One region of the Bacillus sp. K7 genome, then DNA from elsewhere that is predicted to be linked to it. Evidence: riboswitches for the same ligand, from Rfam matches in the RefSeq annotation. Region 1 holds a riboswitch; each other region holds the start of a gene.
The links. A riboswitch is a leader RNA that binds a small molecule or an ion and turns the genes downstream of it on or off. The one in region 1 is predicted to bind thiamine pyrophosphate.
Positions count from the first base shown of each region.

Region 2: another riboswitch for thiamine pyrophosphate. It lies ahead of M1D98_RS07025 (Ykof family thiamine-binding protein); the one in region 1 lies ahead of M1D98_RS02765 (nucleoside 2-deoxyribosyltransferase).
Region 3: another riboswitch for thiamine pyrophosphate. It lies ahead of M1D98_RS08135 (acetylornithine deacetylase); the one in region 1 lies ahead of M1D98_RS02765 (nucleoside 2-deoxyribosyltransferase).

Region 1 covers NZ_CP096406.1:531,231-535,482, reverse strand. Annotated here, with positions in the region: gene M1D98_RS02770 (thymidylate synthase) at 1-676, opposite strand, end outside; gene M1D98_RS02765 (nucleoside 2-deoxyribosyltransferase) at 676-1,137, opposite strand; TPP riboswitch at 1,214-1,317, opposite strand; partial or broken gene M1D98_RS02760 (lipoprotein) at 1,570-1,665, opposite strand; gene M1D98_RS02755 (hypothetical protein) at 1,978-2,601, opposite strand; gene M1D98_RS02750 (hypothetical protein) at 2,659-2,832, shown strand; partial or broken gene M1D98_RS02745 (endopeptidase) at 3,051-3,206, opposite strand; partial or broken gene M1D98_RS02740 (hypothetical protein) at 3,206-3,322, opposite strand; tRNA gene M1D98_RS02735 (tRNA-Leu) at 3,478-3,561, opposite strand; tRNA gene M1D98_RS02730 (tRNA-Leu) at 3,645-3,726, opposite strand; tRNA gene M1D98_RS02725 (tRNA-Lys) at 3,738-3,813, opposite strand; tRNA gene M1D98_RS02720 (tRNA-Gln) at 3,841-3,915, opposite strand; tRNA gene M1D98_RS02715 (tRNA-Glu) at 3,928-3,999, opposite strand; tRNA gene M1D98_RS02710 (tRNA-Ser) at 4,028-4,118, opposite strand; tRNA gene M1D98_RS02705 (tRNA-Asn) at 4,123-4,197, opposite strand.
Region 2 covers NZ_CP096406.1:1,386,420-1,390,671, forward strand. Annotated here, with positions in the region: gene M1D98_RS07020 (ECF transporter S component) at 1-564, opposite strand, end outside; gene M1D98_RS07025 (Ykof family thiamine-binding protein) at 566-1,168, opposite strand; TPP riboswitch at 1,264-1,376, opposite strand; gene ykoG (two-component system response regulator YkoG) at 1,478-2,164, shown strand; gene M1D98_RS07035 (ATP-binding protein) at 2,168-3,532, shown strand; gene M1D98_RS07040 (PepSY domain-containing protein) at 3,529-4,209, shown strand.
Region 3 covers NZ_CP096406.1:1,600,377-1,604,628, reverse strand. Annotated here, with positions in the region: gene M1D98_RS08150 (YggS family pyridoxal phosphate-dependent enzyme) at 1-501, opposite strand, end outside; gene pgeF (peptidoglycan editing factor PgeF) at 508-1,344, opposite strand; gene M1D98_RS08140 (YlmC/YmxH family sporulation protein) at 1,507-1,752, opposite strand; gene M1D98_RS08135 (acetylornithine deacetylase) at 1,835-3,115, opposite strand; TPP riboswitch at 3,200-3,302, opposite strand; gene M1D98_RS08130 (ATP-binding cassette domain-containing protein) at 3,315-4,109, opposite strand.

The sequences.
Region 1 (4,252 bases):
CTGTTTTTGCCCATTCGTTGTCGGACTCATAGATATGAATGGAACCAACATTATGGAAATATTCTCCGACTTCTAAATGAAGTTCTCTAGCCATTAATTCTTGCATAAATGTAAAAGAGAAAAGATCACTAATCATTCCTCGAAATGCATCATTTGCACGCATTATGGAAGACATGTATAACTTGTTTTCTCTTATGAAAAATTGCAAACCTATTGTACAAGAAACATCAATATTGCCAGAAACGAAGAGTTCCGAGGCATCGAATATTTGAATAAATGCCCTTTTTGAATCAATGTCTTCCTGTGTCAAAAGATTTTTTATTCTATTCCATTGATTTAGTTTTGCGTTTCCAAATTCAAATATTTTAGGTCCATACGCAGTACCTGTTAATGTTTTTTTATTCATTGAATATAAAGGCATTTTTTTATTGTAATAACTAATAAAATCTAAGTTGTTACTCCCCGATAAATACCATAAAACTTCAGCAAAATTAAACACGATATTTGTTTTTCTAGAGGGTAAGTAAGTGACACGTTCTATTGGATTTTCAAGGGTCAGATGATAGTTCAATTTTTCTTTGCTATTTTGTCCACGCGGTGAATTTAAAAATTCAGGGTAATAATAGATGTCATATAGGGTTTCCATATATGCTTCATGAAAAGTTTTCTTTCTCATTAAGATTCCACCTTGTATTCCATAAGGATACTTTTAATCTTCTCCAATAAATCATCAGTACCTTTAAAATTAATGTATTCAACATCAGCTACTACGCTTAACCCTTGAATTAAGAATGCGTAATCCCTCTCATTTTCTAGTAATAACACTATCTTTTTTTTCAAGGCAGAAGCCCATCCTATTTCTATATGCGTTCCAGGAGAAGCCGGTGAGCCAGGAAAAGCTACAAAAAGATCGCAAGAGCGTATTTCATCAAAATCAATTTTAGTGCATTGTTGGGGTGTCATGAAATCTTTCCCCCATCCTTCTCGCTTGTGAGCATTATGAACTAACCATCCTTCATTTTCAAAAAAAGAAATTAATGACTCTAACTTCTCCCTTTCATGTAAACTCATCAATCCAGTATTCACATCTACTAAACTTTTAAAAGGTCCTGCTAAAAAAACTTTTTTAGTTGTCACTTTAATATCCCCTTTCAAAATAAATAAAGCCACTTTCATATGGAAAGTGGCTTAAATATAGATAAGATAAAAAATCTCTCTATTTTTTTCACTTCCCTACGTTGGTGTTAACCAAATCAGGTTCAAAGGGTCAGGACTTGTGTCTCTTCTCAGCTTCTAAAAGCTCCCCCAGTGTATAAAATATAAATATTTACTTTCATCCTAAACTATTCCATATCTTTAGTCAAACAATGATTGATAAGCCTTGAACCCTGCGTATCAACCGACAAAAGTTTTTCGAAAAGTTACTACGCCTTGCATTTGATGGCAATTCATGGAGCTTAAAAAAAAAGCACAAAAATACCTTATTTTCTAGTGTGTTTAAAAAATGTCCTGAACATCGCAAATTGTAAAAGGAATCCAACAATAAAAAAAGAGAAGTAAACACACGTTTTACTCCTTTAACTTTGTCTCTTCACCTTTTGCTTCTTCATAGTCTGGTGTTTTCTTTGATAAGCCCAGTCGATCATTTTCGCCATTAATTGGCATACCACCCACCTATTGGCACTCAGCGCCGACTTTCTCATATTTAGGTGTACGATGTCAGTTCACGAAAAGATTCTTCGGAAGGTAAAACCCAAATTGAAACCTTAATAAATGCTCTGTATCGTTTATATCAAGAATTGCACCGTGAGCGATTGGTGAGTGGGCTTCAACAACAATATCTTGACTGTGTCTGTAATCCATTACGAAGGAGAAAACATATTATATATGTCTAATATGCTTTCTCCTTTATTTTAAGGGTTTTTATAATTTAGGTTTTAATAATTTAAACCTGTTTGTATCCCGTTTTTAAAACAATTAGCAACAATTATCAACAACGTCACCTAAACTAAAGAATTCTAGTACGGCTTTTTGAGTTTCATCTGGTAGTGCCTTAGTAGATACTTTTACGGCTTTTTTTATAGCATTTGTTCTAGAAAGTCCTAGGTTTCTTTGATGTTTATAAGCTGTAATAATTGTTTTTGTCATTGAATTTAGTCCGCCCATTAATTTTGCTGCTTTTTTAACTTTTAAGATCTTTGCCCATGGGATAGCATTTACTGCTATAGCTTTAGCAGCACTAGAAATGCAACTCCATGTACTCAATACTATAAATGGTCCTATACTTTCTTGGACGGTTTTAACAGCAGTCAGGTTTTCTCCATCAGCAACAAATTCATAACCTACAAATTCGTTCCCTTTATGTACGTTTAACCATTCAATACCGGAGTTTATTCCTTGTTCAGCAACATCCTCTGGCATTTGATCAATTAATTCTAATAGAGGTTCGAGAGTTCTTTTCATGATTTGAGCTTCTACATTAACTTGCTCAGAAGAAACATCATCAGAACTTTCTTTTGCGCTAGCTATTGGTATTGTTATAGTGGTAAAAATTAGAGAGAAACAGATTACAATGACCAATTGTTTAATGCTTTTCTTCACGATAAAACTTCTTTACAATATTTTTATAGAATTTTTTTTTGCAATAGGAGTGTGTTTGTGAAAAAAAGTTTATATTTTTTGATACTATTGATTGTTGCAGGTTCGTTTATTGTTAATATTTTTGTAGATAATGAATCTATTTCAACAATAGTTAATATTATTGGACTAATTGCAATTATTATTATGGGCATTGTTTTAAGAATTACTTTTGGTAACTCTTCTGAAAAGTAATCCTTTTTAAGATCTAAAGAAAGAAGCATCCTAAATTTTACAAAGATGAATTACAAAAAGATACATTGTATCTAAACAAAAAAAGAGGAGTAAAACACATGGTTTACTCCTCAGGCTGTCGAGAAAAATCTCGACAGCTTTTTTGTGCAATATATAGATGTTTCATTCGGAGTTGAAAATTAAAAAATGAGGGATTCTTTGACACCAGGTCTTTAAAGCCCACCACTTTTCTGCATGGTGAGCGCCACAATAATATTCACTTGGTCAAAAACGCCTTCCTGACGGCCGTACTTTTCAAATACAGCCCTAAACCCTTCGACTTCCGGTGCAATGCAAACCGTTTCAAATTCGCCACCCCTGCCGCCTATAAAATTGATTTACTCTTATTCGCAGGTACATTATCCTGTTTTTTATCAACACGGATATCATCTGAGTGAACTTTTACTGGTTCAGATGGTCTGATTTTCCGTTCGTTATTGGCGATGCCTTGAAAAAAACGTAAAGTTTAAAAAGACTACTACTATAAAAGGATGCCGTGTCTGTTGTAGATACTTACTTTATGAAGTGGGCAGTTTGTAGGCAGTAGATCATATAAAAATAAACACAAAAAAATACCAAGTTCGTCAAAACCCTTGGTATCATTGATGCGGCCGAGAGGACTTGAACCTCCACGGGTTATTCACCCACTAGGCCCTCAACCTAGCGCGTCTGCCATTCCGCCACGACCGCATGATCATTAAATTGTGTTTTTGTGCTGGCTTAGTAGGCTCTTAACCTAGTAAAACCGATTTGCGTGCACTTTGTAAATAAAGTGCGGGTGAAGGGACTCGAACCCCCACGTCGTAAGACACTAGATCCTAAGTCTAGCGCGTCTGCCAATTCCGCCACACCCGCAAAAAGACAAATGGTGAGCCATGAAGGACTCGAACCTTCGACCCTCTGATTAAAAGTCAGATGCTCTACCAACTGAGCTAATGGCTCTTGCTATTCGATTTCAAAAAATAAAAATGGCTGGGCTAGCTGGATTCGAACCAACGCATGACGGAGTCAAAGTCCGTTGCCTTACCGCTTGGCTATAGCCCAACGAAATTGGAATGACCCGTACGGGATTCGAACCCGTGTTACCGCCGTGAAAGGGCGGTGTCTTAACCGCTTGACCAACGGGCCGATGGTCGAGACTTATATCGAAATCTGATGGCGGAGAAGGAGGGATTTGAACCCTCGCGCCGCTTACGCGACCTACACCCTTAGCAGGGGCGCCTCTTCAGCCACTTGAGTACTTCTCCAATATGGCTCCACAGGCAGGATTCGAACCTGCGACCGATCGGTTAACAGCCGATAGCTCTACCACTGAGCTACTGTGGAATAATGAGACAAGACTTATTCTATCAGCCTTGATATGCAATGTCAAGAGGTAAAT
Region 2 (4,252 bases), 860 kb from region 1:
CTTTTTCAGTTCCTTTCCGAGCGCTACTCCGTTTAACACACCCGTATAAGCGAGAGAATCGCTGACAGCTTTCCCGAGAAGTCCCGCGAGAAGCGCGCCGGAAGCAAGACGGATTATGAGCAAAATGAAAAGATAGCCTGGTGAATAGGCGATATAGCCAGAAACAAAAAGATTATAGATAAAGCTGGCTACTGAAGATCCCATTCCCGCCAGCATAAGGACTGGAAGAGAGTATGCTTTCCAGCGTGTCGCGAAAAATACAGCTTCAGCCCCGAGACCTTGAACGATGCCGATGACGATGACCATCGGGCCGGACGGATTTCCCAGCAGGCATTCAACGAGAGCGGCGATAACTTCAGAAATAAGCGCCGCACCCGGTTTTCGAATCATGTACGCGGCGATGATAGAAACGATAAACCAAATGCCATAAATCGGTTCATAGGCGATTGGCCCGAACATACCTGCAAGTACGTTTCCAAAATGCGTAAATAATAAATAAACAATGGCAAAAACGATACTGATAACGGACATGATGACAATTTCTTTTACTTTCCAGCTTTTCATTTTATCCCTGCTTTCGGTTTTTTCTTGATGGACTGTTAGCTGAGAGATTCACAGTCATGGTGACATGGTTTGTTTGTTGCTCAGCCATGCGGAAAACGGCTTCCAATGTCCTGAATACGTCATGCGCATCCCCGTCAAGCTCACTCGCGTAATGGACACCCTGTACGAAGGTGCCTTCTGCTTCCGCAATGTCGACAGCTTCCATGATTAAGCCCATGTAATCCGGCTCATTCATCGGATAAAGGGCAAATTGGCATGGCGCTTCCGCTTTCAGGCTCCGGATAGCCTCTTCATTGACACGCTTCTCGTCTGCGGAAAGATATGTATCTCCTTTGGTATCGCCCGGGCATCCGATGGAAAACGTCCCGTTCATGACGATGTGTTTTTCGCTATTTGCCGTATAAAGGTAAATGGCTTTGGCAACGTCGAATACATGATCAATTGAACCGCGCAGAACTGTGCTGATATGATCGGTTTTCGCCCAAACCTTAGATGTGTCGGTTTTATTCAGCGCAGACTTGATCACACTGATAAAATCATCCGACATCGGATATAAAGAGAACCGAAAACCGGCGATTCTGCTTGTGCCGCATATGTGTTCCATTTCTTTAACCCCCTGTTTTTTGGTAAAATAAAAAACTGCATATCCTAAGGGAATATGCAGTCATAGACCGATTAAGCGCACAAAAAAATACACCATTCGGTCAACCTGCACTTCCCCACGCTGGTATTATCCAGATCGGGTCATAAGGGATCAAAGCGCGTACTCTCGCGCTTTATCTCAGCCAAAAACAGCACCCCTAGTGCTTTCCGTATACAATTTTTTATGTTGACATCATAATAGATGATAAGAATCATTTTGTAAACAAAGAAATCATTTTTTTCATATTGGGACAGGAGAGGATGGTCGGATTTGGAAAAAGGGAACCTATTAATTGTGGAAGATGAGGAAAAAATCGCCAGAGTGCTTCAGCTGGAATTGGAATATGAAGGATATGGCGTCACCGTTAAACACAATGGCACAGAAGGACTGAACGCGGCCATAGAAGGAGGGTACTCCTTGGTGCTTCTTGATGTCATGCTTCCGGGGCTTAGCGGCCTGGAAGTGCTGCGCCGCTTAAGAAAAACAGATTCGCACACACCAGTTATTTTATTAACGGCGCGCGACAGTATACCTGATAAGGTAACAGGATTGGACATCGGAGCGAACGATTATGTCACCAAGCCATTTGAAATTGAGGAATTGCTTGCGAGAATCAGGGCGGCGCTGCGCCAAAATGAAACAAAAACAGAAGGTATCAGCACCTTTCTTACATATGACGACTTGCGGGTGAACGAAAAAACCCGTGAAGTGAGACGCGGAGACAAAGAGGTAGAATTAACGCCGCGTGAATTTGATTTGCTCGTCTATATGCTGAAACATCCGCAGCAAGTGCTGACACGGGAGCAGATTTTAAACACAGTATGGGGATTTGATTATATCGGTGATACAAATGTGGTCGATGTCTACATCAGATACATCAGAAAAAAACTGGACTATCCTTACGAAAAACAGCTGATCCATACTGTTCGCGGGGTCGGCTATGCCATTAAGGGGTAAACGATGAAGCTAAAGACCAAAATTCATCTGTATACATCCATATCGCTGTTGATTTTATTGATTTTGGTCCACACGGCAGTCTATCTCATTTTTTCGTCCGGGCTGACATCAAAGGATGCGGCTCGGCTTGCTGATGAGGCGGATACCATTGCCGAAGCGCTGCATGCTGCTGAAACAGAGGGAGTGGCTTTGCAGGACATGCTGCAGGCCTACCTTCCAGCAAACGGCATGGTCCGTGTAGTGAATGGTGATCAAAAAGCTGTCATGACCATAACAAAAGAAAAAGGGTATAAAGATTTTCCACTCTCTTTTCACAGCGGGGAAACGGCAGATGTAAGGAAACATGACGGCAAACTGTTTGCTGAAGCTGCTGTTCCGGTGATTTGGGCTGATGGGCAAGTGGTATCTCTTCAGCTGGTTGAAAGGCTGGAGAACACGGAAGAGAGTCTGTTTCTACTGAAAATCATCTTAATCGCTGCAAGTGCCGCTGTTTGTATCGCTTCTTCTTTTGCCGGCAGCTTGCTCGCTCGCCGTATCATCAATCCGATCAGACGATTAATGATGACGATGAAAGATATACAGCGGGAGAAAGCATTCAAAACGATTTCCTTGGAAGGACAGTCTCACGACGAGCTATATCAGATGGGGCTGACATTTAATGAGATGGCGATGATGCTGAAAGAGCACTACGATAAACAGCAGCAGTTCGTTCAAGATGCTTCACACGAACTGAAAACTCCGCTCACGATTATAGAAAGCTACAGCAGTCTGATGAAGCGTTGGGGAGCAAAAAAGCCGGAAGTGCTTGAAGAATCGATAGAAGCAATTTATTCAGAAGCGCTGCATATGAAAAAACTGACCAATCAGCTTCTGGCGCTGGCAAAAAGCCATGAAGGACTTGATCTTGATTTGAAAACAATCGACCTGGTTGAAGTGTCGCGCACCGTCATTCAAACGCTCCAGCCTGTCTATCAGCGGGATATTTTGCTTGAAACAGATAAAAAAAGCCTGTTTGTAAAAGCTGATGAAGAACGCATCAAGCAGCTGCTGACCATTTTGCTCGATAATGCAATAAAGTATAGTGAAAAACCTATTGTGATGTCAGCTGGAACGAGGAATGGACTTCCGTTTCTGTCAGTAAGGGATGAAGGCATCGGAATAGCTGAGGAGCATATCCCGCATCTGTTCGAACGGTTCTATCGGGCGGATGAGGCGCGGAACAGAAAAACAGGGGGAACAGGTTTAGGCCTTTCCATTGCCAAACAAATCGCCGATGAACACGGCATTGGGCTGTCTGTCAAAAGCAATCCGGATGAAGGGACAACCGTCACTATGCAATTCAAAGAACAGAACGGGGGAGGCAGATGAACAAAACAATCAAAGCAGCAGCTGTTGCGGCAGCAGCGGTTTTAGCCGTCATCATCTGTACGTTTCTCATCATTCGGCAAATCCATGATGATGTACTGTCAAAGGAGGATGTCGTAAAAAAAATCGAAGCCTCTTATGAAGGCGAGGTTACGAAAGTAACACAATCAAAGGATAAAAAAACATATGACATGACCCTTAAAAATCCAAAGGGCACTTATTTTATAAAAGCTGACGCAACATCTGCTGACGTTCTTTCGATGAACAGAGTAAAAGCGATGAATCCAACTGTCTTGACAGAAAAAGAAGCCGAGCATCTCGCGCTTGGGCGGGTCCCGGGAATCGTCAAAAAACAAACACAACAGAATCGTGTTGCCACCTATACCATTCAAAAAGAAAATGGAGAAACATACGAAGTAAAGGTAGACATGCAGGCAAAGGCGGTCGTATCTGCTGATCGAATCAGCGGTGAAGATCAGCAAAAAACACCGATAACGAAACAAGAAGCCAAAACAATTGCAGAGCGGGAAACGGGCGGGACGGCAGATGACGCAGATCTCGAAAAAAGTGAGGGGACTCTCATCTTTGAAGTGGATGTTGATCTTCCGGATCATAAAGAAGCGACAGTGAAAATTAATGCCTACACCGGAAAGGTTGCGAACATTGTGTATGAAGACTGACGGTTTCTCATCAAATTCTCATCTTTCTCTCGTTTTCCTTTCA
Region 3 (4,252 bases), 1.1 Mb from region 1:
CTGATCTTGATCATCAGTCAGCGGAGCCATTGTCATCAGTCCGGCCACAACGATATGGCCAAAACCGGAAAGCTCCTGTATGAATGGAATGACTTCCTCTTTTTTTATGCCGTGTTTAGAAGGCTCAAGAGAGGTATTGACCTGCACAAAGCACTTGACAGTACCTTCAGCCCGTTTTTCAATTTTTTTCGCTAATGAGAGCCGGTCTAAGGAATGGATATAAGAAACCGCATTGACAACGGCTTTTGCTTTTCTTGATTGCAGACTGCCGATAAAATGCCATTCCGGATTCCCTTTTATGATTTCCTGTTTGCGGAGCAGTTCCGCGTCCCGGTTCTCTCCGAGGCAGGTGATGCCCGCATCCACTGCCTCCTGTGCTCTTTCAGGCGATACATATTTCGTGACTGCAATAACCGTAACTTCATCGGAGCTGCGGCCCGATCTGTTACATGCTTCGTTTATTCGTTCGTTTATATGTCGTAAATGATCAACAACACGCAAGATCTTTTATGCCTCCTTCATTCCGATAAAGGACATCATCCGTCCAGTTTTCCCCTGATCGCGGCGGTGTGAATAGAAAAGAGACGGCTCACTTTCCGTGCATAAACCGCTGACAGAGATCTGTTCATTTGCCAAACCGCTGTCGATCAGTATGAGGCGGTTCAGTTCTTTCAAGTCAAGCTGATATTGTCCCTGTCCCGTCTGATTTACGGCACGTTCTGCCGAAACCGGCAATGCGCGGACAGCATTCATGACTCGATCGTCTACCGTATAGCATGCTCCGCTGATAGACGGTCCAATCACAGCATAAATATCTGAGGGATTTGAACCTTCCTGTTCGGCCCATTGCTTCACCATTTCTCTGCCAATCTGTTTGACAGTGCCTTTCCACCCGGCATGGGCAACCCCGACAAGCGATGTAACCGGATCATAAAAGAAAAGAGGCACACAATCAGCAAAGCATAATGCCAAAAATACATTCTTTTCATTTGTATAGAGCCCGTCTGTTGCTTTTAAAGCTGTCTGATACTCACGGGCGCCTTTTCCCCTATCACTGTGCGTCACTTTTTGGACGCGATTATCGTGTGTCTGATCAGCAAATACCCAAGACTGCAAATCAATATTAAACATATCGGCAATATATTCACGATTTTTAACTACATCTGCATCTTTGTCATGAACGTGCAATCCTGTATTTAACGATTCAAAAGGCTTCTGGCTGACACCGCCGTTTTTCGTTGTAAACCCGGCGATGACTTCTCTGTCGTTTTGAATCGCTTGTGTCCAGTCTTGTATCATGAGTGTCGAGGGTGTGGTAAGACTGAATGGGTGATATGTATTCATGGTGATCCAACCTTTCGACAAACATTAAAAAAAGCGGAATTTCCCACTTATTTTACCACATCTTTCTGCATTCGTTGAGCGCCGATTTGCATATTTCTAAATGAAATGTGCCGAAAGAATCTAGGCTTCCGGCATTTACCAATCAACGGCATACAAAACAGGTTATGCATGCGGCTCACTTAATCGGACCAAGATCACATCTTCCCCGATTTTTACTATATTTCGCCATGGAATGACCAATTCCTCTTCTTTTCCAAAAAATCCGAGAACTTTCCCATTTCCCCCCAGTATGATTGCCTGAATTTTGCCTGTGGTCACATTGATATCGATATCGCCAATGCTCCCCAGCTTTTTTCCGTTTGAGACATTAACGACATCCTTCACCTGAAATTCAGAAATGCTGATCATTCCATCACGTCCTTTTTCCGTCCTTTTTTCAAGTATATGAACGGGCGGGCTGAACCTTGTCAGCAAGAAGAAATTTTCGTAGTTACTGTTCTTTTTTACCGCTGCACCACCTGATGATAAAATCAAGCATGATTTTTGTGTAATCTATCAGCTGCTCAATCGATACCTCCTCGTTCACAGAGTGTGCATTGTGCAGATCACCAGGACCGTAGATTACGCTTGGTATGCCGGCATTATACAGCCACCCCCCGTCTGTAACGGATTGAGAAACGTCCATAACCGGACGCTCCCGTTTCACCTCCTCATGAGACGCCGTAAGCGCTAAGACGCCTGGGTGGTATGGGTCAACTTCCAGTGCCGGGAAAATTTCTCCTCTGTCTTCAATCATAGAAGAGCCTCCCCACTTAAAAACAGGGCGGTTTTCCCTCAGCCAAATATCACTGTCACTCAGGCGGTTGATGTAATCTTCTATTTCCGCTGCCACTTGTTCATGGGTTTCGTTTGGGTAAAAATGGACTGTGATCCATAGCCGGCACTCGTCCGCTATAAAAGCCGCATGTCTGCCGCCTTCTATGACAGCCGGGTTAATCGTATTTGTACCTGGTGTAAAACCGGGATAACTTTTCATAATGGACCAGTGGCGTTCTAGTTCACCGAGCCCCGCAATGATTTTTGCCATTTTTTCAATTGCGCTTGCTCCGAATGTTCCCCCGCCTGCGTGAATCATATTCCGCCTCGTCGCATCATGAAACGTTTGACTGCTTTTGATTTCAATCCAGCCTGTAATGACTCCGCCTTGGCCTTGTATATGCATATCACTCGTATCCGCCACAACTGCAAAATCAGCATGATAGCCCCTTTTGCAGCATTCAAGCGTGCCGGCTTCTCCAACTTCCTCCCCGATCACCGATTGCAGAATCAAGTCACCGGGAAGTTCAATACCGGCTTCACGAATCAATTTCACCGCAAACAGCACACACGCCATTCCGCCTTTCATATCAGAAGCGCCCCGCCCGATTAAGAGACCGTTTTTTTCAATTGGGTGAAATGGATCATGCTCCCACTCCTCATCCTCTTTTACCTCTGCCACATCTACATGGCCATTGATGATCAAGCTATGATAATCTGCTGAATCTGTTCCCTTTAGTAGACCTACAACATTGGGGTCTCCCGGGTACACGTCCCATTTGTCAATCAAGAATCCATTTTTCTTTAAAAATTCTGCAACCCATGACTGAATGCCGGCTGTATTTCTTGCAGGCGGAGCAGGTGTTTTATAGGAAATCAGCGTTTTTGCTAGCTGAATAAGCTCCTCCTTTTGATCTTCCGCTCTTTTTATCAGAGAGTCTATTTGTGGCTTCATGTCATCCGCTCCTTTTTTAAAAATCAAAAAGCCGTTTCACATGTATGAAACGGCTTCATCAAAATAAACAGAGTCCTATGTACTCCGAATTTTTCACCGCTTCCCTCCGCTGGCATGATCCAGATCAGGTCAAAAGGGTTGAGACCTATGTCTCTCTCAGCTTCGAAAAGCACCCCTAGGATGAATCAATATGAGTTTGTCAGGCATTCGTGATCGGCTCGGCTCTTGTTAAATACGGCCGGCCCTGATTCCATAATACATGGATTGGTGTATCAAAAAAAGCGGAAAGTATATGATCAGTAAGCATTTCCTTCATTTCTCCCGATCGAAAGACCTCTCCCTGTTTTAATAAAAGGGCTTTGTCAAAGACCGGCAAAATTTCTTCCGCATGATGAGTCACGTAAAGGATCGATGGCGCATTTTCTTTACTTGCAATGTATGTAATCGTATCTAACAGCTTTTCCCGGGCAATAAAATCCAGCCCTGTCACTGGTTCGTCCAATATCAACAGCTCAGGATCGGCCATTAGCGCTCTTGCAATCAAAGCTCTTTGTTTTTCTCCTTGAGAAAGCGTCTCATAACGGCGGTCCGCATATTCAATTGCCCCCAAGTCCTCTAACAAACCGATCGCTTTTTCCCTGATTTGCGCACTTGGCGTTTCATATAATCCAATTGAAGCGTAAGCTCCGCTCAAAGCAATTTCAAATGCTGAATCTGCCGGATAAAATTTTTGCTGAAGTGCCGCTGAGACAAGGCCGATTTTCCGTCTAAGCTTCTCCCCAAGCTCCGTTTTGCCAAATTCATGGCCAAGCACCTGCATCTCGCCTGATGTTGGAAAATAATAAGAGCAAAGCATATTTAACAGCGCGGTCTTGCCGGCTCCATTCAGCCCGTAAAGCACCCAATTTTCCTTTTCTTCCACCTTCCAATGAATATCTTTCAGTATCCATTTTCCATTTCGTTTTAGTGAGACATTGTCAAGCTGCAAAATCATCGTGGTCCCCCTCTTTACTGCCTTTGATAATTATTTAAATTTTCATAAAACTTTGCACAAACTAGGATATCTTATTTTTTCCAAGACGTAAACCACGTGCAATCAATAGAAAAGCCTTTAAAACAAAAACTGTTTTAAAGGCT